Regions from separate parts of the Rossellomorea yichunensis genome, predicted to be linked through region 1. Evidence: riboswitches for the same ligand, from Rfam matches in the RefSeq annotation. Region 1 holds a riboswitch; each other region holds the start of a gene.
What was found. A riboswitch is a leader RNA that binds a small molecule or an ion and turns the genes downstream of it on or off. The one in region 1 is predicted to bind S-adenosylmethionine.

Region 1 (7,412 bases):
CGATGGCTGAAATTGCAAAGGATGCAGGGGTAGGAACCGGAACCATTTATAATTATTTTCCTTCTAAGGGATCATTGCTGCTCCGCATTTTTTCAGAAAAAGCCGAGGAGATGAAGGGGGCACTCGATGATCCATACGAGGATGAAGGTGATTTAGTGCAGAGTGTGATTGGAGCCATGCACGGGTTTGCGGAGTTTTTCCAGCACTATCCGAAAGCGTTTTGGCGTGAGCTTTTTCACGTGATGACGGAGGAAGTGGAGGAAAGTATTCGACTGAGGCAGGGGTTATTCGGCATCGATGAAGAGATGATGAAATGGATCATGTTTATGATCGAAAGCCATTCTGGTTGTTTTCTCGTCAAGGTTGACCCACAGGAAGCGGCCTATGCCATCTATAGTGCAGCCATGTCGGATACGATGTTTTACATGTATAACGAATCCATGAATCACGAAGAGTACAAGGAACAACTATCGAGGCATATACGATTTTTATTTGAAGGGAAAATAAAATCGGGAAAGAAGGAATGAAGATGAGTATCTTGAGAATCAATGGAGTCCATAAAACCTTTCAGAGCGGCCAAACCACCTTTCAAGCCCTGACGGATATTCACATACAAGTGGAGAAAGGGGAAATTGTCGTCATTCTCGGTCCTTCCGGTTCGGGGAAATCCACCTTGTTGAATGCCATTGGCGGCATTGATGGGATTGATTCCGGGAGTATCAAGATCAATGAGAAGGATATCACCAAGTTAAATGATCGTCATCTCGTGGATTATAGAAGGGAAGACGTTGGATTTGTCTTTCAAATGTATAATCTGATCCCTAATTTAACGGTCTATGAAAATATCGAATTGACGGCGAATATCAGTCGGGAGGCATTGTCTATTCCAGAGGTGATTGATGCCGTTGGATTGTCGGGGATGGAGGATCGCTTTCCACGGGAATTAAGCGGCGGACAGCAGCAGCGTGTATCGATTGCACGTGCTGTCGTTAAAGCTCCGAAACTATTATTATGTGACGAACCGACGGGGGCTTTGGATTCCGGTACATCGAAAGAAATTTTGCATCTGATTGAGAAAGTGAATAAAGAGTTTAACACGACAGTCCTCATCATTACACATAATCAGGCGATTAAAAGCATGGCGAACCGGGTCATCACACTTAAGGATGGTAAAATCGAATCCGACTTTGTCAATGAACATCCAACCTCTGCTGAAGGGGTTGAGTGGTGATGCCTCTTCGAAAAAAACTCTTTCGGACCATTATGGAAAAAAAGGCGCAGTTTTTTTCTGCGTGGTTTCTGATTGTGATCAGCTCCATTGTATTTTACTCGTTTACCGCAGCTGGAGCGAATCTCATTGATAATTTACAGATGTTTTTTAAGGAGAATAAGGTTGAAGATGCTCAATTCATTACACAAGAGCCTTTGAAAGATATCAAAGGGATTGAAAAACAGAATGGGGCAGAAATTGAGGAGAGGTATGTAGCAGATGTTCCATACAGTAAAGATACGACACTCAGGATGTTGGATGCCACTGACGATGTTAATCTCCATTCTGTCGTTGAAGGTGAAAACCTGTCCTCGGAGCGGGATATATTAGTGGATAAAGGTTTTGCCAACGCACATGACATTTCGATTGGGCACGAGGTTGAACTGGAAGGGGAAACGTTCCGAGTTGCAGGATACATGGCGATCCCTGATTACATCTATCCATTAAAGGAAGAATCGGGCTTCCTGAAAAATCCTGATGCATTCGGTGTCGCGGTCGTGAAACAATCTGTTCTATCAAAATGGGAAGACCATCAGGTTTACTATAGTGTCCACCTTTCAGATGCCTCCCCAGAAGAGCTGAAGAAGCAAGTCAATCAAACGAATCAGATCATTAAATGGACAGATAAAAAAGATAATAATCGCATTTCCTTCATCAAAGGGGATATTGCCGGTGTCAAGAAGATGGGACAATTTCTTCCGATAGGCATTTTGTTCATTAGTATGGTGATCATTCTCATATTATTATGGCGTTTAATGAAAAAGGAATATGTTCAAATCGGTACATTGTATGCCCTTGGCTACAGGAAAAGGGAAATTATCCTTCATTATCTCTCCTATGCCGGGATTCTTGCCATATCAGGAAGTGTCGTGGGTACGATCCTTGGCTGGGTATGCTTGCATCCATTGCTATCAACTTTTGCGGCTTATTATAATCTGCCTGTATTGGAAGTGAAACCACATGTGGGTTATTTGCTTACGAGCTTATTGTTACCACTTGTTCTGTTCATCCCGTTAACCTATTATTTGGTTCAACGTGTCTTGATGATCCCACCCGTAAGTTTAATAAAAGGTGGAGAAAGAAAGGTGAAAGTAAGCAGGTTGGAGCGGTTATTTAAACTGAAGAAGCTGCCGTTCCGCCGGAAGTTCGTGATTCGGGAAATCATGCGCAACCTTCCAAGAGCGCTCTTTTTGATCATCGGTGTAATGTTTGCCTCGTTATTATTGTTGTTCGGCTTCGTCACCAAGAATTCGATGGAGTACCTGGTGACCGATAATTTTCAACAAGTGTACGACTATGAGTATAGCTATCTATTCAAAGCTCCACAGACTGACCATCCTGAATCGGGACAGATCGGAGCTGTGGCCCCATTTACCACAGATAAGGAGAGTTTGTCGATTACAGGCCTGAAACCGGATAATACAGCCATTCGATTAGAGGACTCTAGCGGTGAAAAGCTCAAGTTCAATTCAGTCATCATGAATAAGTCCCTCTCAGATAAATTAGGGATTCAAGAAGGTGATTCGATTCATGTGACAAATGAACTGACGGATAAATCCTTTACCCTCACCATTGATCACATCGCAGTATCGTATCTCGGAAGTATGATCTATATGCCTCTAGAGGAATTCAACCAATTAAATGACTATCCTTCAGGAAGTTATACAGAGATTTATTCAAACAAAGAACTCACGCTACCGAAAGAAAAGATCGTTTCGACAACCAAAACATCCGATACGATTGACGGATTCAATGAAATGATCAAGCCGTTGAACTATGGGGTAGCAGCGATTGCCTTTGTTGCTGCCATCATTGCTGTCATCATCATCTATATACTGATTTCATTATTAATTGAGGAAAATTCATTTAAAATTTCACTCATGAAAGTCATCGGTTATCGGGAGAAATCAATCATGAACATGATGATCGGCTACAATATTTGGTTTATCATCCTTGGATTTGTAATAGGAATACCCGTAACGCTCCTATCAATTTCAGCCTTTATGAATTCAATCACCTCAGAGATGAATGTGACGATTCCCGTAAAGTTGGATTGGATGAGTGTCCTCATCAGTTTTATCATCATCATCGCATCATATCATGTATCCCTATGGCTGAATCATCGGAAGTTGAAAGGGATTTCTATGAACGAAGCGATTAACCGGAGTTCGGAATAGAAACTGTAGTTTGACGTTAAACCGATAAAAGGGTACCAGGCATTAAGAATGCCACGTACCCTTTTATCGTTATCATTCGATTCCCTGACAAACCGGACAATAGTACAGCCTTCTTGAAGCCGCCACCGTCTTCTCGATTTCACTTCCACAATTGAAGCAAGATCCACCTTCCCGGTTAAAGACCCAGTGACGATAACGTGAACGCTTCACTCCTTGGCCTTTCATTTTCTGTGCTAGGTCGAGATCATTGGTGATCCCACCAGTCTCATACGATTGTCTCACTAAATCCTTGATGCTATGTGCAGCTTTCTTCAATTGCTTCTCTGTGCAGTCGACTGGCCTGAGAGAAGGATGTATGCCAGCGAAAAACATGATTTCAGATCGCAAATAATTTCCGATTCCGGCTACGAAACCTTGATCCAGCAATAGAATCGACCATTTGCGGTTTCGGAATCGTTTGTCCTTCATCCGTTCCATCAGCTCATCTACTGATACCTCTTCGCTTAAAAGATCAGGTCCTACTTTTGAGACGAATGGGTGCCCGGGCACTTCTTCGTCACGAAGAACCTCTATATCAGATGCACTATAGAGAAGTGCCGATTTATTCTCATTATGTATGGCCAATCGGAGCTGGCGGTTTGTTTTCGGGTAGTTATATGTGTTTCTGATATACCATTTCCCGTAAAGCTGATTGTGGGAGTAGATGGTGTACCCATTGTCAAAGCGGATGAGCATGGCTTTTCCCTTCGTATCGACCCTTGTCACGATCGACCCCATTAGCAGATCCCCGTAGTCTTCTAAATGAAGGAAGGCAAAATAAATATCTTCCACGGTTTTATTTTTTAGAGCACGCTCTACTTCATCTGCAGCTCTTCTGATTTCCGGACCTTCTGGCATGGCAGTTTCTCCTTTTTTAGTATAGTTGTTCCCTTTTTTCTTCCTAAAGTAACATTCGGATAGGCTGGGCTACTCATCTATTTCATGGTCTTGACATTATTCCAATATATTGATAGAGTTTTAAAAAATCTACATATTTCTTATCCAGAGAGGTGGAGGGACTGGCCCTTTGAAGCCTCAGCAACAGGTCTGTGAAGATACTGTGCTAATTCCAGCGGGTGATTCAAACCCTGATAGATAGGAGCAATCTTTTATTTGTCGGTGACGCACTCGTTCAGGGTGCGTTTTTTGTTTGTCTACCCATTCCACAATATATTTAGAAGGAAGGGTGTTTTTGATGGAAAACGCAGGACAGAGTTTTAAAAGAGCGATGAAGACACGTCATTTAGTGATGCTGTCTCTTGGGGGGGTGATCGGAACCGGGCTTTTCTTGAGTTCGGGGTATACGATTCATCAGGCAGGACCATTCGGGACGATCCTTTCTTATTTGGTTGGGGCGCTGGTGGTGTATCTTGTGATGCTTTGTTTAGGTGAACTTTCTGTCCATATGCCGGAAACAGGATCCTTTCATAGTTATGCTGCAAAGTTCATTGGACCTGGGACCGGGTACACGGTGGGCTGGTTATATTGGCTGACATGGACAGTGGCATTGGGGTCGGAGTTTACGGCGGCTGGCTTGATGATGCAGCGTTGGTTTCCTTCGATTAGTGTATGGATCTGGAGCGCGGTCTTTGCTGCGTTGATTTTTGTGCTTAATACGTTGTCGGTGCGGTTTTTTGCTGAATCTGAATTTTGGTTTTCTATAGTAAAAGTGATTGCAATCGTTGCGTTTATTGTGATCGGGGCAGGGGCGATCGTCGGGTTCATCTCTCTCAGTCATTCAGAGCCCGCTCCGTTTTTCTCGAATATCACAAGTTCAGGGTTGTTTCCGAATGGGGCATTTGCCATCTTGATGACCATGCTTGCCGTCAATTTTGCCTTTTCAGGAACAGAATTGATCGGGGTTGCGGCGGGAGAAACAGAGAATCCATCCAAATCGATTCCTAAAGCCATCCGCACCACGCTTGTGAGATTGATCATCTTTTATGTAGGGACGATTATCGTATTATCCGCTTTATTACCGAGCCAGTCAGCCGGTGTATTGGAAAGTCCTTTCGTAGCGGTGCTTGGTCGGATTGGAATCCCGTATGCCGCCGATATCATGAATTTTGTGATCATAACGGCCATTTTATCAGCGGCAAACTCCGGTCTGTATGCTTCCTCCAGAATGCTATGGTCGCTCTCAGATAAGCAAATGATCTCACCGGTTTTTGCCAAATTGACTGATCGGGGAGTCCCTCTCAATGCGATAGTTTGCAGCATGCTGGGAGGGGGGCTGGCATTGCTTTCAAGCATCATTGCACCGGGGACGGTCTACATCGTAATGGTGTCGGTCTCTGGCCTTGCGGTAGTAATCGTGTGGATGAGCATTAGTGCTGCCCAATTTCTATTTCGAAGACAGTACATAAGGGAGGGAAACGATGTGAAAGACTTGACTTATCGGACGCCGCTCTACCCACTCGTTCCCATTGCGTCATTTCTGCTTTGTCTAGCTTCTTGTATCGGCATTGCCTTTGATCCCACTCAGAGGATAGCCCTTTATTGCGGAATCCCATTTATCGCCCTTTGCTATGGAAGCTATTATCTAACACAATACGTAAAGAAAAGAGGAAGAGGTTATGTCGAATCAACTGAAGCTAAATCCCATTGATGCTATTTTACAAATAGATTCCCAACTGATTTTAGATGGAGCATTAGCCACAGAGCTGGAATCCCATGGCTTTGATTTAAACGATCCCCTTTGGTCTGCCCGTATACTCCTCGAAAAACCGGAAGCGATTGAGAAGGTTCATGCTGATTATTTCCGTGCAGGAGCCGATTGTGCGATTACAGCCAGCTACCAGGCAACGGTGGATGGTTTTCGAAAGCGAGGAATAGAGAAACCTGAAGCTCTGGAATTAATCAAGAAAACGGTTACTCTTGCCAAAGAAGCCCGGGATGACTTCTGGAAGGAAGAGAAGGGAAATTCGAATCGGCCGAAGCCAATCGTTGCAGGTTCTGTAGGACCTTACGGGGCATACCTTGCCGACGGCTCTGAATACGTGGGGAACTATGGAGTAAGTGATCAACAGTTAGCAGATTTCCATTTTCCGAGAATCCAGGCATTAGTGGAGGCGGGAGCTGATTTGTTGGCGTTTGAGACCATCCCGTCCTTGCAGGAAGCAAAGGTACTAGCTTCACTTCTGAAAGAATTTCACGATACCTGCGCCTGGCTGTCTTTTTCATTAAAGGATGGAGAGACGATAAGTGATGGAACGGGGATTGAAGAGTGCGCGCGTGTGTTCAATGACGATGAACAAATCGCTGCAATTGGTGTGAATTGTGCACCGATACCTGCGGCCGAGAAGGCGATAAGCGTATTAAGCAGAAACACTGACAAACCAATCATCGCGTACCCGAACTCAGGTGAGACTTACAATGCCGGGACCAAAACGTGGCATGGAAAGAAAGGGTGTTGCGCGTTTGATGAGGAATCAGTAATTTGGTACGAGGCAGGTGCCCGTATCATGGGTGGTTGCTGCCGGACGGATCCGGGTCATATTGAGGCGTTGGCGAAGAGGTGGAGGTAGGCAGTAACACTTAAAATACAAAAAGCCCAAGTAATACATCCACTTGGGCTTTTGTATTATTATCGCTACTATTATTTAATAGAAAACGTCTCTTTAATCAGCAAGTCCTCAGGTGATTCCCCGATCTGATCTTGGTGGAAGTAATCTCTGATGACTCCATCCTTTAAATAGTTGACGATTGAGACCATTGTCATACCTTGATCTAAAGCGAGGTAGGCTTGTGTCACTTCTCCCGTTTCCACATTGACTGAAGCAAGGAAGCCATATTTACCATACATATCGAAACGTTTCAACGCATGGATGTTTTTGAATGCTTCCATCGGTGCGTATTCAAGTGCCAGGAATGTGGCATGTGGAGTGACAGTGCCATCTGACTTATAGCCGTCCATACCCAGAGGT
Region 2 (7,412 bases), on a different contig from region 1:
CCACTTTCCCTTTTAATTTTTCATTCAGTTTTCCACCGTCCTGAAGAGTTCCTCCTACGTATATTTCAAATGCTTCGATCATCTTCTTATCTTTCGTTCTCATTTTAATTCCTTGAAGCCCGATATCTGCGATTTGTCGTTGACCGCATGAATTCGGGCATCCGACCATGTGGATTCTGACAGGGACATCCAATGAAAGTTCCTGATCCAATTGATTGGCGATTTGTCTCATCCGTTCCTTCGTTTCCACTAAAGCTAAATTACAATATTCGATTCCTGTGCATGATACGGAATATCCGATGAAGGATAGGGGACTTGTTGAAATGCGATCAAAGATTTTCTCAGAAAGCAAAGCATCAACGTGTTCATCTGGTATATTTGGAATGATGAGATTTTGAGAGTTACAGTTTCTCAGTTCTCCATTACCGTATTTCTTGGAAATCTTCGCAAGCTCATATACTTCATCAGAATTTAAGCGCCCAACCGGTACATTCAGCCCCACATAATTGAGTCCCTCCTGTTTCTGTGGATGTACTCCGTAGAAATATCCCGCATTCCAACCTTCCACGGCATCCACTCCCGCAGGTAAAAGCTCAACATACTGTAATAGCGTTTCCTTGAATTTCTCTGGACCCCAATCTGCCATTAAGAATTTCAACCGGGCCATATGTCTTTTTTCCCGATAACCGAAGTCGCGAAAAATCGTGGTGACGGCTATCGCAACTTCCTTCACTTGGTGAGGAAGGATAAATACATCCAACTCCTGGGCGAGGAATGGTCTTGCGGCCAATCCTCCACCAACCTTCAGATGGAAGCCGACTTCTTCTTTACCGTCTATCAGCTTTTTTGCCGGAACAAAGGAAACACAATTGATTTCAGCATTCGACGCATTCTTGATATTTGCGGAGATTGCTACTTTATATTTTCGAGGTAAATTTGAAAAATCTTCGTTGTGCTGGAAGAAATCATATACGTCTTTCACAATGCTCCTTGTATCGAAAAGTTCATCAGGGTCGATTCCTGCCAGGGGATTCCCGACGATATTACGTGTGATATCACCACATGCACCGGCAGAAGACAATCCGACCTTCTCCAGACGATTAAAGATGTCGGGAATCTGTTCAATCTTCAACCAGTGAAATTGGATCGCCTGGCGGGTGGTGATGTCATAAACGTCTCTTCCATACTCTTTACAAATGGCAGCAAGTTGCAGTGCCTGTTCATAGGTCAGGATGCCCGACGGGACGTTCACTCTCATCATGAAATAGCCGTCTTCCTTTGGTCTTTGTAAATACAAACCTGCCCATTTAAACTTATCCCACTCTTCTTTCGGAATCGAAGAGAATCCGTTTTCCGCATAGTATGGGATATCTTCAAAGATAGACAACCCGTCTTTTTCCAATTTCCATTGTTCCGTTTTATTCAATTTTTCATTTGACTCCCATGATTTTGAATATGCCATGCTTTTCTCCCCCTATATAAGCTGTTTTTGATTCAATACAGTTAGTAAGTACTCCACGCATTCTTCAATTGAATGTTTTTCTGTATCCAGTACCACTTCCGGTTTTTCAGGTTCCTCATAAGGAGCACTGATTCCTGTGAAATGAGTGATTTCCTCTTTACGGGCTTTTTTGTACAATCCTTTTGGATCACGTTTTTCACATTCTTCTAACGAACAATGCACATATACTTCGATAAATTCATCAGTCTCCACTAAATTTCGTACGAGAGCACGGTCTTCCCTGTAAGGTGAAATAAAGGCCGTCAGCACAATTTGTCCGCTATCGATGAAAAGTTTGGACACCTCACCGATTCTCCGGATATTCTCCTTACGATCTTCTTCCTTGAATCCCAAATCATGATTTAATCCATGACGGACATTATCACCGTCCAGAACATAGACTTGTTTCCCTAGTTGGAAAAGGGAGTGAGACAATGCATTGGCGACACTCGATTTCCCTGAAGCGGATAAACCCGTGAACCATAAAATAAAGCTTTGATGTCCATTTTTATTTCGTCTCTCCTGTTTCGTTACTGCGGTTTCATGCCATACGATGTTTTCTGTTTTCTCATTCAACCCCGTACCCTCCTTAAGTCGTTTGTCCAGCTTCTTGTTTTAGACCTCTAATTAACACTTCGATCACTTCAGGGCGACTGAACGTTGAAGGGGGAACTTCCCCGTTGCGGAGCATCCCTCTTACTTTTGTCCCTGACAAAATAACGTGATCGTTCTTATCATGAGGACATGTTTTCGTAGTCGCCATCCCTTCGCACCTCTCACAGTAAAAACTATGCTCGAAGCGGAGAGGGGTAATCCCTATCTCACTTTCACTGAACTGATCAAATATTTTCTGCGCATCATAGGTACCATAATAATCGCCAACACCTGCATGATCTCTCCCGACGATAAAATGCGTGCATCCATAATTTTTTCGTACCAGTGCATGGAAGATGGCTTCCCTTGGACCCGCGTACCTCATGGCAGCAGGGAAGACTCCTAAAAACACACGATCTTTAGGGTAATAGTTCTGTAACAGAACTTCATAACTCTCCATTCTGATGCCCGCTGAGATATCATCTGCCTTTGTTTCGCCAACCAAGGGATTTAAGAAGAGTGCATCCACGGTCTCCAATGCCGTTTTCTGAATATACTCATGGGCCCTGTGAACAGGATTTCTCGTTTGAAATCCGACAATCGTTTTCCATCCCTTTTCCTTAAACAACTTTCTGGTTTCACTTGGGTCAAATGTATACTCGGTGAAAGGTTTGGAAAGACGTTTAATAAGACTGATTTTCCCACCTACGTACACATCTCCCCGTTGGAATAATTTCTTGACACCTGGATGATCCGCGTCGGTCGTTCCGTATACGAGAAGAGCTTCTTTCTGTTTATCCGGTTCATAAATATCCTCTACTTCAATGAGTCCATAGGTTTCTCCCTTATAAACAAGACGGCTCTTTAAGCCTTTCTTTACGACTCCTGCTTTTTCTTTTGCTATGGGCAGGGTAATCGGGATACTCCATACATTGCCGTTTCGCAATCGTAATGTTTCCACCACCTGGTGATAATCTACTTCGGTCAAGAATCCATTTATAGGGCTGTAAGCACCTATTCCAATGAGTTCCAAATCACTTAACGCGGTTTCGTCTAAAGGGATTTCATGGAGAATATCCTCATAAGATTCTTCTGGTAAATATGATTGAACAAGTGTTCCTCCGTGGGGCTGTAAACTCATCATTTATCCTCCTTAACATATAGTTTTAATCGGAATTAAGATTAAATTCCGCCTCCGTCTTCGTGAACGGATCGCCTTTCTTCATTGATCACCCGCATAAGGGATAATGCTCCCACAGTTGCGATAATGACGCTTATTGGAACCACGATCGAATACATATCGCTATCGATCACGAGCTTTACTAAAAAATATGAAATACTGAGTGAAATCAAAGGGGATACCACCCATATTTTGACGATTTTTTTGACAATTTTCTTTTGCAGCATATGTTTGCCGTTCTTCGCCATCCCGAGGCCAATGATAGAGGACGAAGTAACCTGAGTCAGCGGGATCGGTAATCCATACAGTGAGCTCACCATCACAAGGATCGCTCCTGTAGAGGAAATGACAATTCCTTCGGCTTTTGAATATTGTGTAATTTTTTTCCCGTTTGTTTCCACTACTTTTTTCCCCAGTAAGACAGCTCCGAGGGCAACGAATAAACCTCCCAGCCAAATCCCCCGCGAGGGAGACATTAAGCCCGCACCCACTAATGGACCGACGGCGTTGGCTACATTATTCATCCCTGCCGAAAAGGCTTCAAAGAACCCAGCGATGATCAAAAGGTATGCAAGCCACTTTTTCTCAAAATGGAAACCGCGCTTTTCAAGCTTTACTAAACCTATACCGAATACCCACGTAACTCCGAAGGCAATGACCGGGACAATCACCCAGAATGACATGATCGTTAAGAGTGACTTCACATAAAGAACTTGATATGCGACTCCGACTCCTACAACCGCTCCGACCGTTACTTCACTTGTAGACAGCGGGATCCCGATCACATTTGCCAGAAACAAGGAGATGGTGGCGGATAACAATATGATGACCACGATTTTGATGGAGAGTACATGTTGAGGGATAATCCCTGAACTTATGGTTTTAACTACTTCTCCTCCACCTAATACCGCCCCGCTCAGGACACCGGCTGAGCAGATCCATAATGCAACCCTGATGTTCTTTATGGCTCCTGCACCATACGCAACACCCATCGATGCTGCCGCTCCACTGGCACCAATGTTCATAGCGAAAAACAAACTTATGATCAGGGCGAATACTTCAAACAAAGAATGTCACCTCTTTTAATGAAGACCGCATTCGGTTTTCCCTTTTCCTTTCCATCTTCCGGAGCGGAGATCATTGATGTCTATGGCTTTCGTTGTGCAATGAAAGCATCCGATACTTGGATACCCCTGATCATGAAGTGGATTATAGGATAGGTTATGTTTATGGACATACCTCCAAATCTCTTTCCAGGTCCAGTGAATCAAAGGGCAAATCTTAACCGATTGAAACTTATCATCTTTATTGATGAATTCAACCTGACTTCTTGTCGGTGATTGCTCCCTTCTTAATCCTGAAATCCAGGCATTTCCTTTGGATAAGGTTTCTTTTAAAGGGTCGAGCTTTCGAATTTGACAGCATTGGTTCGGATTTCGCTCCCACAACTTATCACCATATGTTTCTGCTTGCTCTTGGATCGTCAATTCAGGCTTTTTCATATGAATGGTAATACCCGGATACTTTTCCTTCACCTTTTCAATCGTTTCGTAGGTTTCTTTGAAATGAACACCTGTATCAAGAAATACTATGGTTGCTTCAGGCTGTACTTTGGTTAGGAGGTCGATTAATACGATCCCTTCTATTCCAAAACTGCATGCATATACGACTCTTTCACCATAATGATCATACGTCCACTCAAGTACGTTTACCGCTCCTTTATAGACCGGATCAATTTCAAATTGGACTGATGGTTTTTTCCAAGTTTGATAGGTTAACATGATACACCCCTTTCCCGCTCATCCAAACAAAAAGAGGCGATAACAAGATATAGGGATTTCCTTTATCTGTGTTATGCGCCTCTAGTTTGTCTAGTCAGCTTATTTAATTCGCACTTTCTCGTTTTTCTCCAATTGAATGACTTTACCGTCCTGAACCACAATGGTAATTGACCCGAAACTCATCGTCTTCAACATCGAAGTGATCTTATCCACTACTACATCATACTGTGCTTCTTGATTATTTTCTTTAGTCACATGATTCCCCCAATTTTCATCTTATCCAGAAAAATCATGAATGAAAAAAACAACCTTCCATTTTGGAAAGTTGTTCAGGTAAGAATACCTTATCTTCCAAAATGACTTCACATTTTGCTGGAATTAGCACCTTACATAACGTAGGTTGCTGGGCTTCGCGGGGCCAGATCCCTCCACCACTCTGGATAAGAGTTATTAATTTTAATATTCTAAATAATATCACATTCTGCCGGGAAGTCAACCCGAGTTTTTCTATCGGATTTAAGTATTTTGACTTATTTTTCTTGGAAATCCTTCATTCTCTTTATTTCTATTCGCTTTATGAAAGCTATAGGACACTATTTTTACAAGAATGATCAAAATAATTGAAATATCAATTTACCGTCAATCACTTTCTTCTGGTCCTGATTGACGGCAAAAACTTTAAAATGCAAATGATCATCCTGTTTTTCTGATACTTCTGCAATCAATGTAATGACATCGTCCAAAAAAACCATCCCTTTAAAGCGGACGGTATACTCTTTGATAAATCCTTCTTTATAATGATCACTAAAAAGCTTGGAGACATTACCCATTGACCACATGCCATGGGCAATGACACCTGGAAGACCCAATTTATGTGCCTCATCATCAATCGTATGAATGGGATTATAATCCCCAGATGCGCCTGCGTATTTGATTAAGTCGATTCTCGAGACTGGAGCTAATTCAACAATGGGAAGCGTTTCACCTATATTAAAGGATGATAGTTTAGTCATTTTCCCAACCTCTCTCTGACCGCTTCAGTGATAATGACGATCGCTTCGGAGGTGAAAATCCTACTCCCTCCTGAGTCTTCTCCGATATCTTCTATTACAAGAAAGCCAAGTGTTCCACCCGACCCTTTCCGCTCATAGTAATCTTTTATCTCTGTATAACACTGAATACATTCCCCGACCTTTAGTGGTCTTTCATAATGAAAAGATTGTTCCCCATGAATTAATCCGACGTTAGGTAAATGAAAACTTTCAATCGTTCCATAGTCGAACACTCGTGGAAAAGTAGGGGGAGCAATATTCCCCCTGTATCTGGACCTTTTTCCTGCTTCTTCATCCACATATATGGGATGTGGATCACCGATGGCTTCGGCAAACTTATGAACCGCTCCTTTTTCCACACAATTTTCTATGGAAGTTGAGCGTTTACCGATATAAGATTGAAACATATCCTTCACCTCTTTCTCCCATTAGGCTTTAGGCCCTCCAGCTACGTAGAGGATTTGTCCATTAACGAATGACGATCTTTCATCTGCAAAAAACGCCACTGCATTCGCTATATCTTCCGGTTGTCCGCTTCTTCCTACCGGAATGCCTTGAAGACTCGCTTCCACCAGTTGTTCAAAGGTTATTCCGATCCGTTTTGCCGTTTCTCTAGTCATTTCCGTTTCGATAAATCCTGGGGCGACAGCATTGGTCGTAATACCCAGAGGACCAAGCTCTATTGCTAGAGTTTTCGTTAAACCTTGAAGACCTGCTTTAGCCGTAGCGTAATTTGCCTGTCCCCGGTTACCGAGTGCAGAGGTAGAAGAGATATTGATAATTCGGCCATACCCGTTCTTCACCATATATCCTTGCGCTGCTTTCGCTACGTTAAATGATCCTTTCAAATGCACATCCATGACCGTTTGCCAATCTGTATCAGTCATTTTAAACAGCAGGTTATCTCTGATGACTCCTGCATTATTGACGACAATATCAACGGAGCCGAAAGTTTCAAATACTTCGTTTATGGCCTCTTCTACCTCCTGGGATTCTACTACATTCGCAACCTTTGTATATAGTTCATATTCGCTCAATTCCTCACTGACTTCCAAAAGTGCTTTTTCATTCACGTCAAGGATGGCAACTCTTGCCCCTTCTAGAGCAAAAAGCTTGGCAATCTCTTTACCGATCCCCCTGCTCCCGCCTGTTACTAAAGCTACTTTCCCTCTGAATCTTTCACCCATTCACATTACCTCCCTATCCCTTTAAACAAATTGGCCCACTTTCACATGCCCTTTTAATAGATTCCGTGAGATGATCAGTTTTTGAATTTCATCAGTACCATCATAAATCCGCCACAA
Region 3 (7,412 bases), on a different contig from region 1:
GTTTTTGGTGCAGTAGCAGGAAGCTGGGATTTAGAGGTGGGTAGACCGATTGTTTCTGGAACGAAAATGTTTACATCACGTTGCAATCCAGAGTAATTAAATGTAATAAATACGTTTTTGGTAAAAACAACTTTTTCACTTAAGAAAGGTAGCCCGGTAGATGGCTTATACAAAGCTATAAGAAAAGTGTTCCTATTTATAGGAGCACTTTTTTGGTAATACCGACCACTCAATCTATTAGCACCACATCAACTTAGGGTGGGTACTTTTTTGCTGTTCCCCTGCTTCAGTAATAGCAAAAAAACGTGTCCGTTACTACCTTGGGGTGGGAGTGCTTGCAGCAAGCTTTCGTCGCAAATGAGGTTTTGACAATTATATCGTAGTACGATATAATTTTTATATCATACTACGATATAAAAAGGTGGTGTTTAATTGGACAAAAGAATACGTAGATTTTATATGCCAATGACAGAAACTAGCTTTTATATTCTGTTTGCTTTGCAAAATGAAATGCATGGTTATAGTATCATGAAATATGTGAAAGATCTTACAGATGGTGAAATAGCTTTAGGTGCAGGGACGGTTTATACTAGTTTGTCCAAAATGGAAAAAGATGGACTAATTGTTTTTGTGAAAACAGAGAGCAAGCGAAAGTTTTATAAAATCACTGATTTAGGACGTGAAATCTTAGACATAGAAATCATGCGTATTGAGAGATTATACAAAAACACTAGAGCATAGGGGGATATTATTATGCTTAAGAAGAAATCAATCAGAAAGAATTTCTATATTTCAGATTTTGAGGAGGAGCAAGAATATTTATCATCCCAACACGATGCAGGATGGAGATTGACTGATATAAAAGGTAAGAGATACTTTTTTGAAGAATGCAATAAAGAAGCTGTTACCTATCAGATTGACTTTAATCCTAAAGAACAGCGTAAAAGTGAATATGTACAATTATTTGCTGATTTTGGATGGGACTTCATCACTGAAAAAGACGGTAGCTTTTATTTTTCAACACCTGCTCTACAGTGTAGCGAAGAGAAAATATTCAGTGATCGAGAAACGAAAATCGCTATGTGCAGAAAGATTATCAAACGTAAGTTAGTTCAACTTATACCGCTATCGGTCATTTCCGTTTTAGTTTCGTGTGTATTAGCATTAAATATGTTTCATTATAGATTTTTCCCATTAGGAATCATTTTCATTGTATCGCTGGTATCGCTTGGAGGATTAATGCTAACTCTTTACTCAACGAAGTATTTATCGGGCTTTATCAAACTTAAGAAAATAATTGAAGAAAATTAAAATTTAGAAAGGAGACATGACAATGTATGGTTTCTTAAATATCGGTAGTCTTTTGTTAGGTTTGATTGCATGGATATTGCCTATTGCAAGTCTGGCAAAGCGCAATAAAGAAAATAACAATACTTGGGTTATATTTTCTATAGTAAGTATTAGTGCCTGTGTAGTAGCCCTGATTTTTCAAATTTTATACAATGATTACTTAGTCAGAATAGAGGATTGGTCAGCGCTTATGGACACTTCTAAAGGTGTGGTCCGTCTTTCATCCCTACTAGCTATAGGAACTATAGGACTTAATGTAATTACTGCAATTGTATATAACAAAAAAAGATAATGATAGTAACTCAGGGGAACAGGAATAAGCACTTTAATTGTATTAGGGCTTACAGCTCAAAACAATGTTTATTGGGCATCGAAAAATCAACTGCAAATAGGCTTTTTTTCGCTCTCGAACGAACTTCTTACCACTAATAATCAAAGGGGTTTAATTATTTGATTCCATATAAAGGCTGAATTGAACAAAAGCAACCTCCTCATTAATATGGCTTAGGGGAGGTTGCTTAATACATAACAGAACATTTATGACGATAGATTACTTTGAAGAAGATGTGTTGACCGTCATTGTATTAATATCGCCCACTCGAGGATCTGGTAGTTCATCGTCAGCAAATGTGGATGTTGCAACAGTAGTGCCGACTAGTAATAAGAGTGTAGTAATAAATAAAGACTTTAATTTGAGTTTCATTTTCATTTCTCCTTTGATAGGTTTTTAAGTAATAGGTAAGCACTTTTGTACTTGTGGTTGTTCTCGTAATAATCAGCTAATAATTGAGTGAACTCAACTACGGTTGCCCGATCTTTTTTTGCTTTAAAGTGTGGTAAAGCGGTTGATTGCATGTATTCCTCAAAAGCGGCGGACTTCTCAGTTTTTTCTATGAAAAATTGAAGAACTTGAAATTTGATAAGATATTCGGTGTTTTCTTTATTAGAAGAATATCTACGTCCTTCTAAAGCGATTTCCTGAGCCTCTCTGTATTCTTCCAGATGTAAATGGGTTTTAGCTAAAAGGTACAAGGTATTACTTGGGTCCCCGCTCTCCCCTTTATAAGAAATAGATTTCTTATAATATTTTACCGCTTCTATATACTTCTCCATTTGGTTATGTATGAGACCCATATTGTGAAATACTTTGGCTTTTAATTTTTCATCTGAATTATTGTCTAATCCATTTAAGATGGCCTGGTACATAGCTAAAGCTTTATCGTTTTCCCCCATTTTGCGATAGTTTACTGCCAGGAGAAGATTGCAATTTTTACATAATCTGTAATTTAATATATTCTCATATCGAGAGAGAGCCATGGTTGTGTAATAGGTCGATAAAGATATATTTTCAAGTTTAGTATATACCAGGCCCATCTGGTAATATACCTCTTCGATGTCCTGTCTCTCCAATGATAGTTCTGCTTCTTTGTAGTGATGGAGAGAAAGTTTTAGGTCTCCGAGCATGTAGTTATATAATCCACAGAACCTATGATAAAAATCAAATGAAAATGGGTCGAGATATTCAGTTAAATTCAGGATTTCTGAATAGGTTTGTTCAGACCTTTCAACTAGACCCCTTAGCAAGTCGATTCTTAATGAAAATAGTTTCTTCACAAGATAGAATGAAGGGAGAGTAAGTGATTCATAATCTTTCTCAATCCTGTTGAATAAGGATACGACTTCTTCTTCTCCAGAATATTTTATTGCAGTATATAACCTCTCGATATCATCTCTAAATCTTGGAATTAGCTTTCTAGGATCATCTGATTGGATGTTCTGTATATTTAGCTTATCGCAAATAAGAGAAACGATTTCAGGATTCGGATTTATCTTATCGTTTTCAATTTTACTAAGATAAGATATTGAACATACCCCATAGGCCAGAGCGGATTGAGGGATCTCTTGCTTTTTTCTCTCGAATTTAATTCGACTTCCCAAAGTAAACTCTTGTATATTTCACACCTCCTTTTACCTACATATTATCAGAATTTGTAACATTTTGTGTGAAAATGTAATTTACAAGACTGGTTGAGAGAAGCGTCAAAAACTTTTTAAGTGCTTTAAAACAAGTATTTTTTCTTACATTTTCCTGCAGCTAATGAACGTTTAGGCTATGTAGAATCAATAGAATAGAATGGTATTATGCCTGAAACTAAAATAAGAAAAATGAAGATTATTTAGGGGAAAACCTTTAATTTTTTCAACATTAATATCTTGCGACGAGTAGGGTGAAATTTATTATATGGTTGTTTTAGCCTATGTTATTCGTGTGAAAAGGAGGAATATGAGTGGAATATAAAGGTCTGGAAACAAACCATGGGTGGACTCCACTTCGAAAAAGACGGTGAAAGTTAGTTACTTAATGATGAAAATAATGAGTTCTTACACGATACATACTATGCCCTCATAAAACTGAATGAATAAAGTTATATCCATCTTCAATAAAAAGGGACATTAATGGAGAGCCGGACAACGTTTACATGGTCTTTTGTGTCAATCATCAATATACTTCCCAGTAAAAAGGTAAAAAAGTTCAACAACTAGTTGAAAACTGGTTAAAATGCCCCATTTGATTAGTCCTCCGTAATACAATTAATTCAAAAACAGGATTGACAAACCAATTGAAATCCTTTACCATGACCCTAATGCTTAAACGTATCATAACTTTAACTTAATAAAGCAATATCTTCTTATCCAGAGAGGTGGAGGGACTGGCCCTGCGATACCTCGGCAACGGGTTCTTATGAATACCGTGCCAATTCCATCAAGTCATATGACTTGAAAGATGAGAAGAGTGGACATATACATATTTGTGCCTCTCTTCTTATGAAGGGGGGCACTTTTTATTTTCAGCCATGTCCTTCAAACACAGGCTTCAAGAAGAATACATAGCGAAAGGAGCAAGTCCTGTATGATCAGAGTTCAGAATGTTACGAAAGTATTCGAGGCGAAGGATGGACCATTCACCGCTTTGAAGAATGTTTCCTTCGAAGTGAAGAGGGGAGAGATTTATGGAGTGATCGGATTCAGCGGAGCGGGAAAAAGCACGCTTGTCCGCTGTCTCAATTTTTTAGAGAAACCATCATCGGGTGATATTTTCATAGAGGGGCGCAGCCTGAAAGATCAGTCGGCAATCGATCTGAGGAAAGAGCGGCACCGCATCGGGATGATTTTTCAGCATTTCAATCTGTTTCAATCCCGGACGGTGGCAGGGAATATCGCCTATCCTCTGAAACTTGCAAAATGGCCAAAAGAAAAGATCAGCGAGAGAGTAAAGGAGCTGCTCGTGTTTGTCGGACTTGAAGATAAAGCGAAGCATTATCCTGATCAACTGTCAGGAGGGCAGAAGCAAAGGGTGGGGATAGCAAGAGCCCTGGCGACATCGCCTTCGATTCTGCTCTGCGATGAAGCAACATCCGCACTTGATCCCCAGACGACGGATTCGATTCTGAACTTATTAAAGAGAGTCAACGCGGAGTATGGCATTACGATTGTGATGATCACCCACGAAATGGGGGTCATCCGGGAAATCTGTGATAAGGTCGCTGTCATGGAAAATGGAGAAATCGTTGAAGAAGGAAGCGTCTTCGATATCTTCTCCAACCCGCAGACCCGGACGACGAAAAATTTTGTGAAGAGTGTCATGAATGATCAGCTGCCGGCATCGGTTCTCGACAAATTGAATGACAGCAAAGAAGGGCGCATCTGCCGCCTCATTTTCAAAGGGGATTCGACGGGCACGCCGATCCTTTCCGAAACGGCAAAGAAATTCGATGCCCACATCAATGTGTTATTCGGCCAGATCACGGAACTCCAGGGTAAGCCGTTCGGGAATCTCATCGTACAGATCATTGGCAGCAAGAAAGAAACGGAAGAGATCCTGGATTATTGGAAGAACCGATTATTCGTAAGCGAGGTGGAGAAGCGTGCAAGTTAACTGGGAATTATTTTGGCCGAAAATTATAGAAGCGACATGGGATACCGTGGCGATGGTGTCATTCTCCCTCCTGTTTGCAACGTTGATTGGGCTTCCCCTCGGCATCATAGTCGTGGTCACGCGGAAGGGGCACTTACTTGAAAATAAAGTCGTCTTTTCCGTATTGAGCAGCATCATTAACGTGTTCCGTTCGGTCCCGTTCATCATCTTGATGGTGGCCATCATCCCCTTTACAAGATTGGTAGTGGGCACATCGATCGGAACGGCGGCAGCCGTCGTGCCGCTTGTCGTATTTGCGGCACCGTATATTGCAAGACTGATAGAGAGCTCGCTCCTTGAAGTGGAACCGGGTGTCATTGAAGCGGCGGAGTCCATGGGGGCCGGGCCGTGGCAGATCATCTTCGGGATACTCATTCCGGAAGCATTGAGTACATTGGTCCTGAATATCACGATCGCGACCATCGGCCTTGTCGGTGCATCGGCCATGGCCGGGGCAGTCGGAGGCGGTGGCCTCGGGGATCTGGCCATCGCTTACGGATATCAGAGATTTGAAACATCCGTCATGATCGTCACCGTCATCATTTTAATCGTGATGGTGCAGGGACTGCAGACAGCAGGGAATACCTTATCAAAAATCATCAGGAGACGTTAGGAGAGAGGAATATGAAAAAATCAATCAGCCTGGCGAGTATCGCCATTCTATTAATCACCCTTATATTGAGCGGCTGCTCGGGAGACAGCGCATCCGGTTCAGGTGAAAAAGAAGTCGTTAAAGTCGGAGTGAATGGATCTGGGGTGCCGATTTGGGAGTATATGAAGGAGAAAGCTGCGAAGGAAGGGATTGAAATCGAGATTGTGGAGTTTGCCGATTACGTGAGACCGAACCAGGCGCTGGCCGATGGGGATATCGACCTGAACGCCTTCCAGACGATTTCGTATTTTGATTCTTTCGTTGAAGAACATAATCTGGACCTTGTACCGATCGGCTCGACGATCATCGCGCCGATGGGAATCTATTCGGAAACATATAAATCGGTAGAAGACTTACCGAAAGGCAGTAAAGTAGCCGTTCCTCAAGAGGCGACGAACCTTGGCCGTGCCCTTCTCCTACTGGAGGAAGCAGGCTTGATCGAACTGAAAGAAGGATTTGATCAGTCACAGGGTCTCGAAGCCATAAAAGAAAACCCGAAAAACCTTGAATTCACACCGGTCGTCGCTGCCCAGACACCGAGGGTACTGCCGGATGTTGCAGCATCGATCATCAATAATGGTGTGGCTGTTGAAGCTGGGTTCGTACCGGTTGACGACAGCATCTATATCGAAGGTGCGGAATCCAAGCCATTCATCAATATCATCGCGGCGCAGGAAAAAGAGAAAGACAATAAAACCTATAAAAAGATTGTGGAGCTCTATCAGGAAGATGACGTAGCGGAACATATCAAGAAAACATACAAAGATTCCCTGATCCCGACATTCGTGCCGGTCAGTGAATTGCATTAGGAGGGAAAAGAGATGAGTCAACCAGCAGCGATTGCCGATCGTAAAAACAACATCGTCTCGGCAGTGGACCAACTGGCTGTGAAACTCGTGTCGGCCAGCCATCAGATCCACGACAAACCTGAAATCGGGAACGAAGAGTTCTTTGCTTCAGAGACCTTGACCACCCTCCTTGCAGCCAATGGGTTCTCCATTGAAAGGGGAGTGGCGGGTCATGAGACTTCCTTTGTGGCACGCAAACATTCAGGGAAAGAAGGGCCGGTCATCGGCTACCTGGCGGAATATGACGCACTGCCTGGACTCGGTCACGCCTGCGGTCACAATATCATCGGGACGGCAAGCTGCGGGGCGGCCATCGCCCTGTCGTCCGTACTTGATGAAACAGGAGGGGAAGTAGTGGTGTTCGGTACTCCTGCCGAGGAAGGCGGTCCGAACGGAAGTGCGAAGGGCAGTTTTGTAAAGGCAGGCTTGTTCGAAGGAGTGGATGCATGCATGATGGTTCATCCGTTCAACAGGACAACGCAGACAGGGAAAACCCTTGCAGTGGACCCCCTTGATTTCGAATTTAAGGGAAGGTCTGCCCATGCGGCAGCTTCCCCTGAAGACGGCATCAATGCCCTCGACGGAG
Region 4 (7,412 bases), on a different contig from region 1:
CCATTCTCAGGTATACTACTTATAGAAAGCTAGTTAAAGGAGCCTTACATACTATGAGTATCCTATCTACTCTTTTAGGGGTTTTATTTGTTCTTAACCTGGTCCTCGCCGGCGTCATCATTTTCCTTGAGCGAAAAGATGCCGGTGCGACCTGGGCATGGCTTATGGTTCTGTTCTTCATTCCCCTTCTCGGCTTTATTCTTTATTTAATCTTCGGTCAGAACCTTAGCAGAAAGCGATTATTCGACTGGGAAGATATGAAGAAAATCGGCATCGAAGATTTGATTCAAAAGCAGATACTCTCCCTGAAAGAACACCGATTCCCTTTTAAAAATGAAACGTCCTCCCGCTATCAGGACCTTATTTATATGCACCTCATGAATAATGAAGCTCTTTTAACCCAGGATAACGAAGTGCAATTGTTCACCCATGGGGAGGATAAATTCGAGTCCTTATTGGAAGATTTGGATGCAGCACAGGATCATATTCATATCCAATACTATATCTTTAAGAAAGATCACTTAGGCAAGCGGATCCTGGGGAAGCTTACTGAGAAAGCACAGCAAGGCGTAAAGGTCAGGGTTCTGTATGATGAAATGGGCTCCCGGCGGACAAGAAGAAGCTTCTTTAAAGAACTTCTTGCAGCCGGCGGGGAAGTGGCCGTGTTTTTCCCTTCGAAAATTCCCTTTATCAACCTCCGCCTCAACTATCGAAATCACCGAAAGCTGGTGATTATTGACGGGAAGGTCGGTTATGTAGGTGGATTTAATATTGGAGATGAGTACTTGGGCTTGAATCCTAAATTCGGTTATTGGCGTGATACCCACCTGCGGATTGTAGGGAGCTCATCACTTGCCATGCAAACCCGGTTTATTCTGGATTGGAATCAAGCCAGCCGCTCAAAGAAGATCGCTTACGATTTACGATATTTCCCACAGCCTTCCTTTACTGGGCATGCAGGAGTACAGATCGTGACATGTGGCCCCGACTCTGAATGGGAGCAAATTAAAAACGGTTATATTAAAATGATTTCGTCTGCCAAACGATCCATCTATATTCAAACTCCTTATTTCATACCGGACGTCAGCCTACTGGATTCGTTGAGAATTGCTTCTCTAACAGGAGTCGATGTCCGGATTATGATTCCGAACAAACCTGACCATTTATTTGTGTATTGGGCGACCTATTCTTACATTGGTGAGTTACTGAAGGCAGGAGTGAAAATTTATATATATGATAACGGCTTTATTCATGCCAAAACCATTGTAGTGGATGAAACCATTTCCTCAGTTGGAACCGCAAATATTGATGTAAGAAGCTTTCGCCTCAACTTCGAGGTAAATGCCTTTTTATATGATCAAACCATCTCTGAAAATCTGAGTGCTGTATTCAGGAAAGATATTGAGAAGAGTAGAGAAGTAACCAAGGAAGAGTATAATAAAAGACCTATGAAAATCAAAGTAAAAGAATCAATTTCAAGGCTCCTGTCCCCTATCTTATAGAAGGGATATTTAAGACGTTGCCATGAGCGCCTGGAAGAAGGCATAATAGATGATATAATGCGTAATTGATAGAGAGGGATGAAATCATGAGTGTACACAAAGACATCACGAAGCATTCAAGTAAACAAAATCAACTGGTACAACAATTTATGCTATTGGATGAGCGTAGAGAAAGAGCAATCGATGAAGCCGTTCAGCTTTGTTTGAAAGATCAACCGTTTACAACGGATGCCATTAATCATGTGACGAACGAAATCAATATCCTTGCCCGTCAAGGTGTCGTTCCACAGAGAAAGCTTGTCACAATTGAAATGGTGAAGGAGTATGCAGCTAAATTAAACTAATTTAATCAGAGTTGCTTCTCTTAGTCTGCAGTTAACGGACATTACATAAAAGACCCCGACACATCTAATCCATGTTAATGGTGTAAGAGTGTCAGGGTCTTTTACTTTGTATGTTTGAACTTAAGCTTTTAATGCGCTATTCCACCCATCGTATACAAATACAGGTTGTGTACCAATTTCTGCACGTTCTATGACGGCATAGTTTTTATGTGACACGACGGTCTGATCGTCCGGTAAATCCAGCTTCTTCGCAACATCCCTGTCCATTTTGACAATGACCGTATTTTCTCTAAGGGTAGTAACTACACCATTGATTACATGTTTCTTCCTTTTAAACTGAACGGTATCTCCAAGGTTTGCATTGTCTTTTGAGTACACGAATGTATTTTCCATTTTAATATCCCCTTTTTAATAAAATGTAATATGTTTCTAATCTAGTTTATAAAATTGAAAGAATTTTCTAATAATATTATTCTAACTGGTATTTATATAATTTTCAATGAATACTTATCCTTCTTCTACCACAATTCATGTTTATCAAAACCTTTTCAGATTACTTTTTTGTTTACTTACGTTCTTCCCTTATTATACCTATTGGCTACCACCAAAGGAAAATCCTCCCTTTTAATATTTTTTAACAAAAAACGCCTGAAGAGAAATGTTCTCTTCAGGCGCCTTGATGTATTAATAAGCGAGTGCATTTTTCTTTTCTTCCTTCATGAGGACGAAGCAAAGGAAAATCCCCAACAGGGATAGAACTGCGAAGAATAAGTACACCGTGTAAATGGAGTACGTTTCATAGATAAAGCCGCCAACAAAGGTACTGAACCAATTCCCCAGTCCGTTTCCGATTGCTGAATATACCGTAACGGCCGTTGCTGTAATGTGGGAAGGCGTGATTTCTTTAATGTAGCGCAAGCCGGCTGGAATGAATAACCCAATGGCAAGACCCTGCATGACAGCCGATGAATAGACAAGCCATAAACTTGGTTCTGTAAAGTAAAAGAGCCAGCGGAGCATGGAAGCAGCACCTGCCAAAGCAGCGACGGTTAACAAACCAAACTTATCAATCCAGCCACCGGCGATCCTCATAAAGGGAACTTCCGATAACACTGCAATCAGGAACGCAAGACCAATCCCCGCATACGTTCCACCTGAATCTTCAACAAATAATCCGAAATACACATTGTTTGCTAAATTCGGACCGAACACTAAGAATGTGACTGCTAAAAAGATAAGGAACTTTTTCATCGTGAATAATTCCTTCATCCCTGCCTTTAAATCAAGCTTGGCTGCCGCCCTCTCTTTCGGAAACCGGAAGGAAAGGAATCCGGATAGTACTAAACAGATAAAGAAAGAGTAAAAAATGATGGTTGGCCCGATAAATCCTTCTGAAAGTCTTCCCATCATAAAGACTGCAATACCGAAGCCCAAAGAGCCGAACAGGCGGATATTTCCGTAGTTATACCTGACTTTACTTGTATACTTCAAGCTGATACTATCAGAAACGGGAATGATTGCACTTTGGAAAATGGCCACTAGAATGGCCACGATAAGCAGGCCATAGTAAAAGTCCATAAACAAGTAACCGAGTGCAAAGATCCCCGCTACTAAAGAGGTTAAACCAAGAACCACGGTGGGACGATTGGTCGTGTCACTCACCATTCCCCAAATAGGCTGGAAGAAAATCATCATGATGGGACCTACAGACATGATCGTTCCAATCTGATAACCATTTAATCCCACACTTTCGCTCAAATACACACTGAGTAAGGGATATAAACTACCAACACCGAAGAACGTTAATAAATAAAATCCTTGTAAGGTAAAAATTTGATTTCGTACTGTTCTTTCCACTACCGTATCCCCCAAGATGTTTTTTGTCTTCCTTATAGTAGACCTTGAACGTTCAATTGTCTATGAGTTTATACCTTATTATGGATAAAGTCATGCTTTTCGTCGAGCTACGGCGGCTAGTCCCTCGAGGTCATAAGTCAATAACGACAAAAAGGCATAAGGCGCCTTTCCGACGTTCTTGTCTTATGCTTGTCGGGACTGAATGAGCCGCCTCCGCTTTTGTTTCATCCAGCTACGGCGGCTAGTCCCTCGAGGTCATAAGCCAAGAACGCCAAAAAGGCATAAGGCGCCTTTCCGACGTTCTTGTCTTATGCTTGTCGGGACTGAACGAGCCGCCTCCGCTTTTGTTTCAGAAAAAATTCCCGTTTGACTTTTTCGAGTAAACCCTTTAAAGTATGGAAGTATATTTTAAATCAACTAAATACGATATTCTTCTTATCCAGAGAGACGGAGGGACTGGCCCTGCGATGTCTCGGCAGCGGACTCATATTGAGTGCTGTGCCACATCCAGCAAGCGAAATGCTTGAAAGATAAGAGGAGTGTTTCGTTCTTTTGAAACCTCTTCTTATTTTGGAAGAGGTTTTTTGTATGTTAGTAAATTGGACGCCAAAGGAGTGTTAGGAATGAATCAAGAAAGAGGAAATTTATTGGCGTTACTGCCTTTGATCATATTTGTTTCACTGTTCCTTGGAGCAGGCATCATTTCCGGAGACTTTTATGCCTTTCCTGTATTAGTATCGATTATCATTGCATCCGTAGTAGGTTTGTTGATGAACCGAAAAGAGACTTTAACGGCTAAGATAGAGCGTTTCGCTAAAGGAGCCGGTCACCCTGATATCATGATCATGGTCTTTATCTTTCTGTTAGCAGGAGCATTTTCCGGAGTGGCTGAAAAGATGGGGGCCGTTGATTCAACCGTAAACTTCGCTCTATCCGTGCTCCCTGGTAACTTGATCATCGTTGGATTATTTATTATCGCTGCTTTCATATCATTATCAATGGGTACGTCCATGGGAACGATCGCAGCACTTGCGCCAATCGGTGTCGGGATTAGTTCAGGTACAGATATTTCTATGCCCCTTGCGATGGCGACAGTTATTGGAGGAGCGATGTTCGGAGATAACTTATCATTCATTTCAGATACGACCATTGCAGCTGTTCGTACTCAGAAAACGGAAATGAAAGATAAATTTAAAGTGAACTTCTTCATTGTATTACCTGCTGCAATCGTGACAATGGTGATTCTCCTGGTTCTTACTATGGGGAATCAATCAACTGTCGGAGCGGAAAGCTTTAATTGGATTAAAATCCTGCCTTATCTTGGAGTTATCATCGGTGCTCTTGCAGGGTTAAATGTGTTTGTCGTTTTATTAGGCGGAATTGTTTTAGCTGGAATCATTGGATTCATAGATGGAAGCTTTACTCCATCCAGTTATTTCGGCAGTGTGGCCGATGGAATGACAGGAATGGCAGAGATTGTGATCCTTTCCATACTGATTGGCGGAGTTGTCGAACTCATTCGTCATAACGGCGGGATCCAGGCATTACTTTATCATGCCACACGCAGAATCAAGTCTCCTCAGGGAGCACAGCTTGCTACTGCAGGATTAGTGAGTTCCACTAACCTTTGCACAGCAAACAACACGATTTCGATCATTATTGCCGGTCCACTTGCCAAATCGATTAGTGAAAACTATGGAGTGGATGCCCGTAAATCAGCCAGTATCCTGGATATTTTCTCTTGTTCGATTCAAGGGTTGATCCCATACGGAGCACAGGCACTGTTAGTGGCTGAAGTCGCAGGCATTTCACCGGTCAGCATCCTCCCATATGCCTTCTACCCTGTCCTGATTGCTGTTTGCGGTCTGATTGCCATTCGATTTGCACTGCCGAAATTCACACGTAAATCAGCACCGGAAGCTAACCCGGTTCGATCTTAATTTTAGAGAGACAAATCCTTTGGGGTTTGTCTCTTTTTTTGATACGCTCTTTTCTCAAAAATTGTTGCTTTTTAACATAAGCTCTGCAAGGCTCTGTCAATTAGCGTGTGCCAGATGGTGATGGGAACTGCTCCGCTTGCAGCTAGCGTTCGGCCGAGCCTCCTCAGCTTACGGAACGGGGTCTCGGCACGACCGTACTTCCGCAGGAGTCTGCGCAGTTCCCCTCACCATCTTTATCAGAATTTTTATGACAGAGCTTCAAGGTGTACAAGAAAACAATGTAACTAGAAAAAATAATTCTTCTTCCTTAAAAGAATACCTTAAATGAGACTGTTTGCTAAACTTATTTTTATTGTTTTCCATTAAGGATACATGCTTAGAAAGTTGATTCTCGCTGCAGGATGTTCGACTCCTGCGGGAATAGCTGGACAGGTGAGACCACGGAGGCGAAGCCGAGGAGGCTCACCGCCAGCCCCGCGGAAAGCGAGCATCCTGTAGCGGAAATCAACTATTACTTTCTCCTCCTCTATAATAGCAACAAACTATTTTGATAAGAAAAAAGCAGATTCCGTTGCCAGGAATCTGCTTTCTTTTTATAACAAATCATTTACATGATACAGCTTACCACTTTCGATTTCGCTTTCTGTTACAAGTTTAATCAGAGCATTTGCGACCGTATCTGTTTCACGAAGCATTCCTTCCTCTTTGTAGCGCTGAAAGGATTCGACATCGGCAAAGGCTTCTTTAGAAGAGGAACGGATCTCTCCTTGCATGTCCGTATCCATGACCCCTGGGCTGAAAGCAATCACTTGATGCCGGCTATGCTTTTTAGAAAGCTCTAAGCTCACGGTTTCCGTCAACATGTTCACACCTGCTTTGGTTGCGCAGTACGTACTCCATCCGTGAACAGGACGACTTCCTGCTCCTGAGCTGATATTGATCATGATCATCTTCGAGTCAGATCCCCGGGCTGCTTTTATCATCTCATTGGTTGAGATCATGGGAGAAAGTAAATTCACATGCACACTCGTTTCAAGAGCTTGGTTTTCTACTTCACCAGACCGATTGATTGGTGTCACCACACCGGCATTATGGACAATATAGACTCTGTCAGATTGATATCCGAATACTTTTGTCCCCACTTCACGGAAGACCGCTTCTGTTTCTCCTGATTGTGCAAGATCGCATGGAAAGAATTCATACGAAACCTCTTTTTCCCCGGCAAGCTTTTGCAGTCTTTCATTATTTGATCTGGAAACATTGATCAAACCTATGCCTTTTTCGATAAATAGCTTGGCGATCGATTCACCTAATCCTCTTGTTGCTCCCGTCACAATGGCATAATCCATATGGAATCATCTCCTTCTTACCTTCTGATTATAAGGGAGGGTCTTCTTATATCAAAAAAATAAGCTTTGGTTTAACAGAAGATTTACAAAGAAAGAGCACACCATCAAGGCATGCTCTCATCAATCAAATGATATTCAGGTATTAAATCTGACAGTGGTACAATGGATGCTTTTTTCTCATAAAGAGGAAGAAACTCTTCAAGCATGGTTGCGACCTTGATTCCTGTGACCCCGACATGACCTATGGCAATGGTGGAAGTGTCACTGTCTAATTCTTTAGAAAGAAGCTTGGCTTGCTTTCCGATATGCTGGATGGTATAGACATCATCAAAGAATAATTCATTTTCAAGATAGGGAACACCCAATTCTTTCGCAAGCTTGGGAATGACGCTCTTTCCTGTTGTTTTACTATCCAAATAA

Region 2: linked by a shared signal. The riboswitch ahead of RSX31_RS04855 (YezD family protein) and the one ahead of mmuP (S-methylmethionine permease) in region 1 are both predicted to bind S-adenosylmethionine.
Region 3: linked by a shared signal. The riboswitch ahead of RSX31_RS08865 (methionine ABC transporter ATP-binding protein) and the one ahead of mmuP (S-methylmethionine permease) in region 1 are both predicted to bind S-adenosylmethionine.
Region 4: linked by a shared signal. The riboswitch ahead of RSX31_RS21335 (Na+/H+ antiporter NhaC family protein) and the one ahead of mmuP (S-methylmethionine permease) in region 1 are both predicted to bind S-adenosylmethionine.

Annotation. Positions count from the first base shown of each region.
Region 1 covers NZ_JAVYAD010000007.1:226,823-234,234, reverse strand. The annotation lists gene RSX31_RS19395 (TetR/AcrR family transcriptional regulator) at 1-527, shown strand, start outside; gene RSX31_RS19390 (ABC transporter ATP-binding protein) at 530-1,231, shown strand; gene RSX31_RS19385 (ABC transporter permease) at 1,231-3,447, shown strand; gene nei (endonuclease VIII) at 3,520-4,344, opposite strand; SAM riboswitch class I at 4,482-4,588, shown strand; gene mmuP (S-methylmethionine permease) at 4,682-6,094, shown strand; gene mmuM (homocysteine S-methyltransferase) at 6,063-7,013, shown strand; gene RSX31_RS19365 (glucoamylase family protein) at 7,085-7,412, opposite strand, start outside.
Region 2 covers NZ_JAVYAD010000002.1:86,120-93,531, forward strand. The annotation lists gene RSX31_RS04830 (nitrite/sulfite reductase) at 1-1,462, opposite strand, end outside; gene cysC (adenylyl-sulfate kinase) at 1,475-2,077, opposite strand; gene sat (sulfate adenylyltransferase) at 2,091-3,236, opposite strand; gene RSX31_RS04845 (inorganic phosphate transporter) at 3,278-4,300, opposite strand; gene RSX31_RS04850 (phosphoadenylyl-sulfate reductase) at 4,358-5,056, opposite strand; gene RSX31_RS04855 (YezD family protein) at 5,156-5,269, opposite strand; SAM riboswitch class I at 5,398-5,503, opposite strand; gene RSX31_RS04860 (MaoC/PaaZ C-terminal domain-containing protein) at 5,668-6,069, opposite strand; gene RSX31_RS04865 (MaoC family dehydratase N-terminal domain-containing protein) at 6,066-6,515, opposite strand; gene fabG (3-oxoacyl-ACP reductase FabG) at 6,537-7,295, opposite strand; gene RSX31_RS04875 (acyl-CoA dehydrogenase family protein) at 7,317-7,412, opposite strand, start outside.
Region 3 covers NZ_JAVYAD010000003.1:201,304-208,715, forward strand. The annotation lists gene RSX31_RS08840 (DUF2599 domain-containing protein) at 1-96, shown strand, start outside; gene RSX31_RS08845 (PadR family transcriptional regulator) at 433-741, shown strand; gene RSX31_RS08850 (DUF2812 domain-containing protein) at 754-1,311, shown strand; gene RSX31_RS08855 (hypothetical protein) at 1,334-1,642, shown strand; gene RSX31_RS08860 (helix-turn-helix domain-containing protein) at 2,056-3,288, opposite strand; SAM riboswitch class I at 4,038-4,142, shown strand; gene RSX31_RS08865 (methionine ABC transporter ATP-binding protein) at 4,262-5,287, shown strand; gene RSX31_RS08870 (methionine ABC transporter permease) at 5,277-5,939, shown strand; gene RSX31_RS08875 (MetQ/NlpA family ABC transporter substrate-binding protein) at 5,951-6,787, shown strand; gene RSX31_RS08880 (M20 family metallopeptidase) at 6,800-7,412, shown strand, end outside.
Region 4 covers NZ_JAVYAD010000010.1:24,951-32,362, reverse strand. The annotation lists gene cls (cardiolipin synthase) at 54-1,502, shown strand; gene RSX31_RS21350 (YpbS family protein) at 1,589-1,846, shown strand; gene RSX31_RS21345 (DUF2187 family protein) at 1,967-2,239, opposite strand; gene RSX31_RS21340 (MFS transporter) at 2,531-3,703, opposite strand; SAM riboswitch class I at 4,136-4,240, shown strand; gene RSX31_RS21335 (Na+/H+ antiporter NhaC family protein) at 4,327-5,643, shown strand; gene RSX31_RS21330 ((S)-benzoin forming benzil reductase) at 6,237-6,992, opposite strand; gene RSX31_RS21325 (divergent polysaccharide deacetylase family protein) at 7,097-7,412, opposite strand, start outside.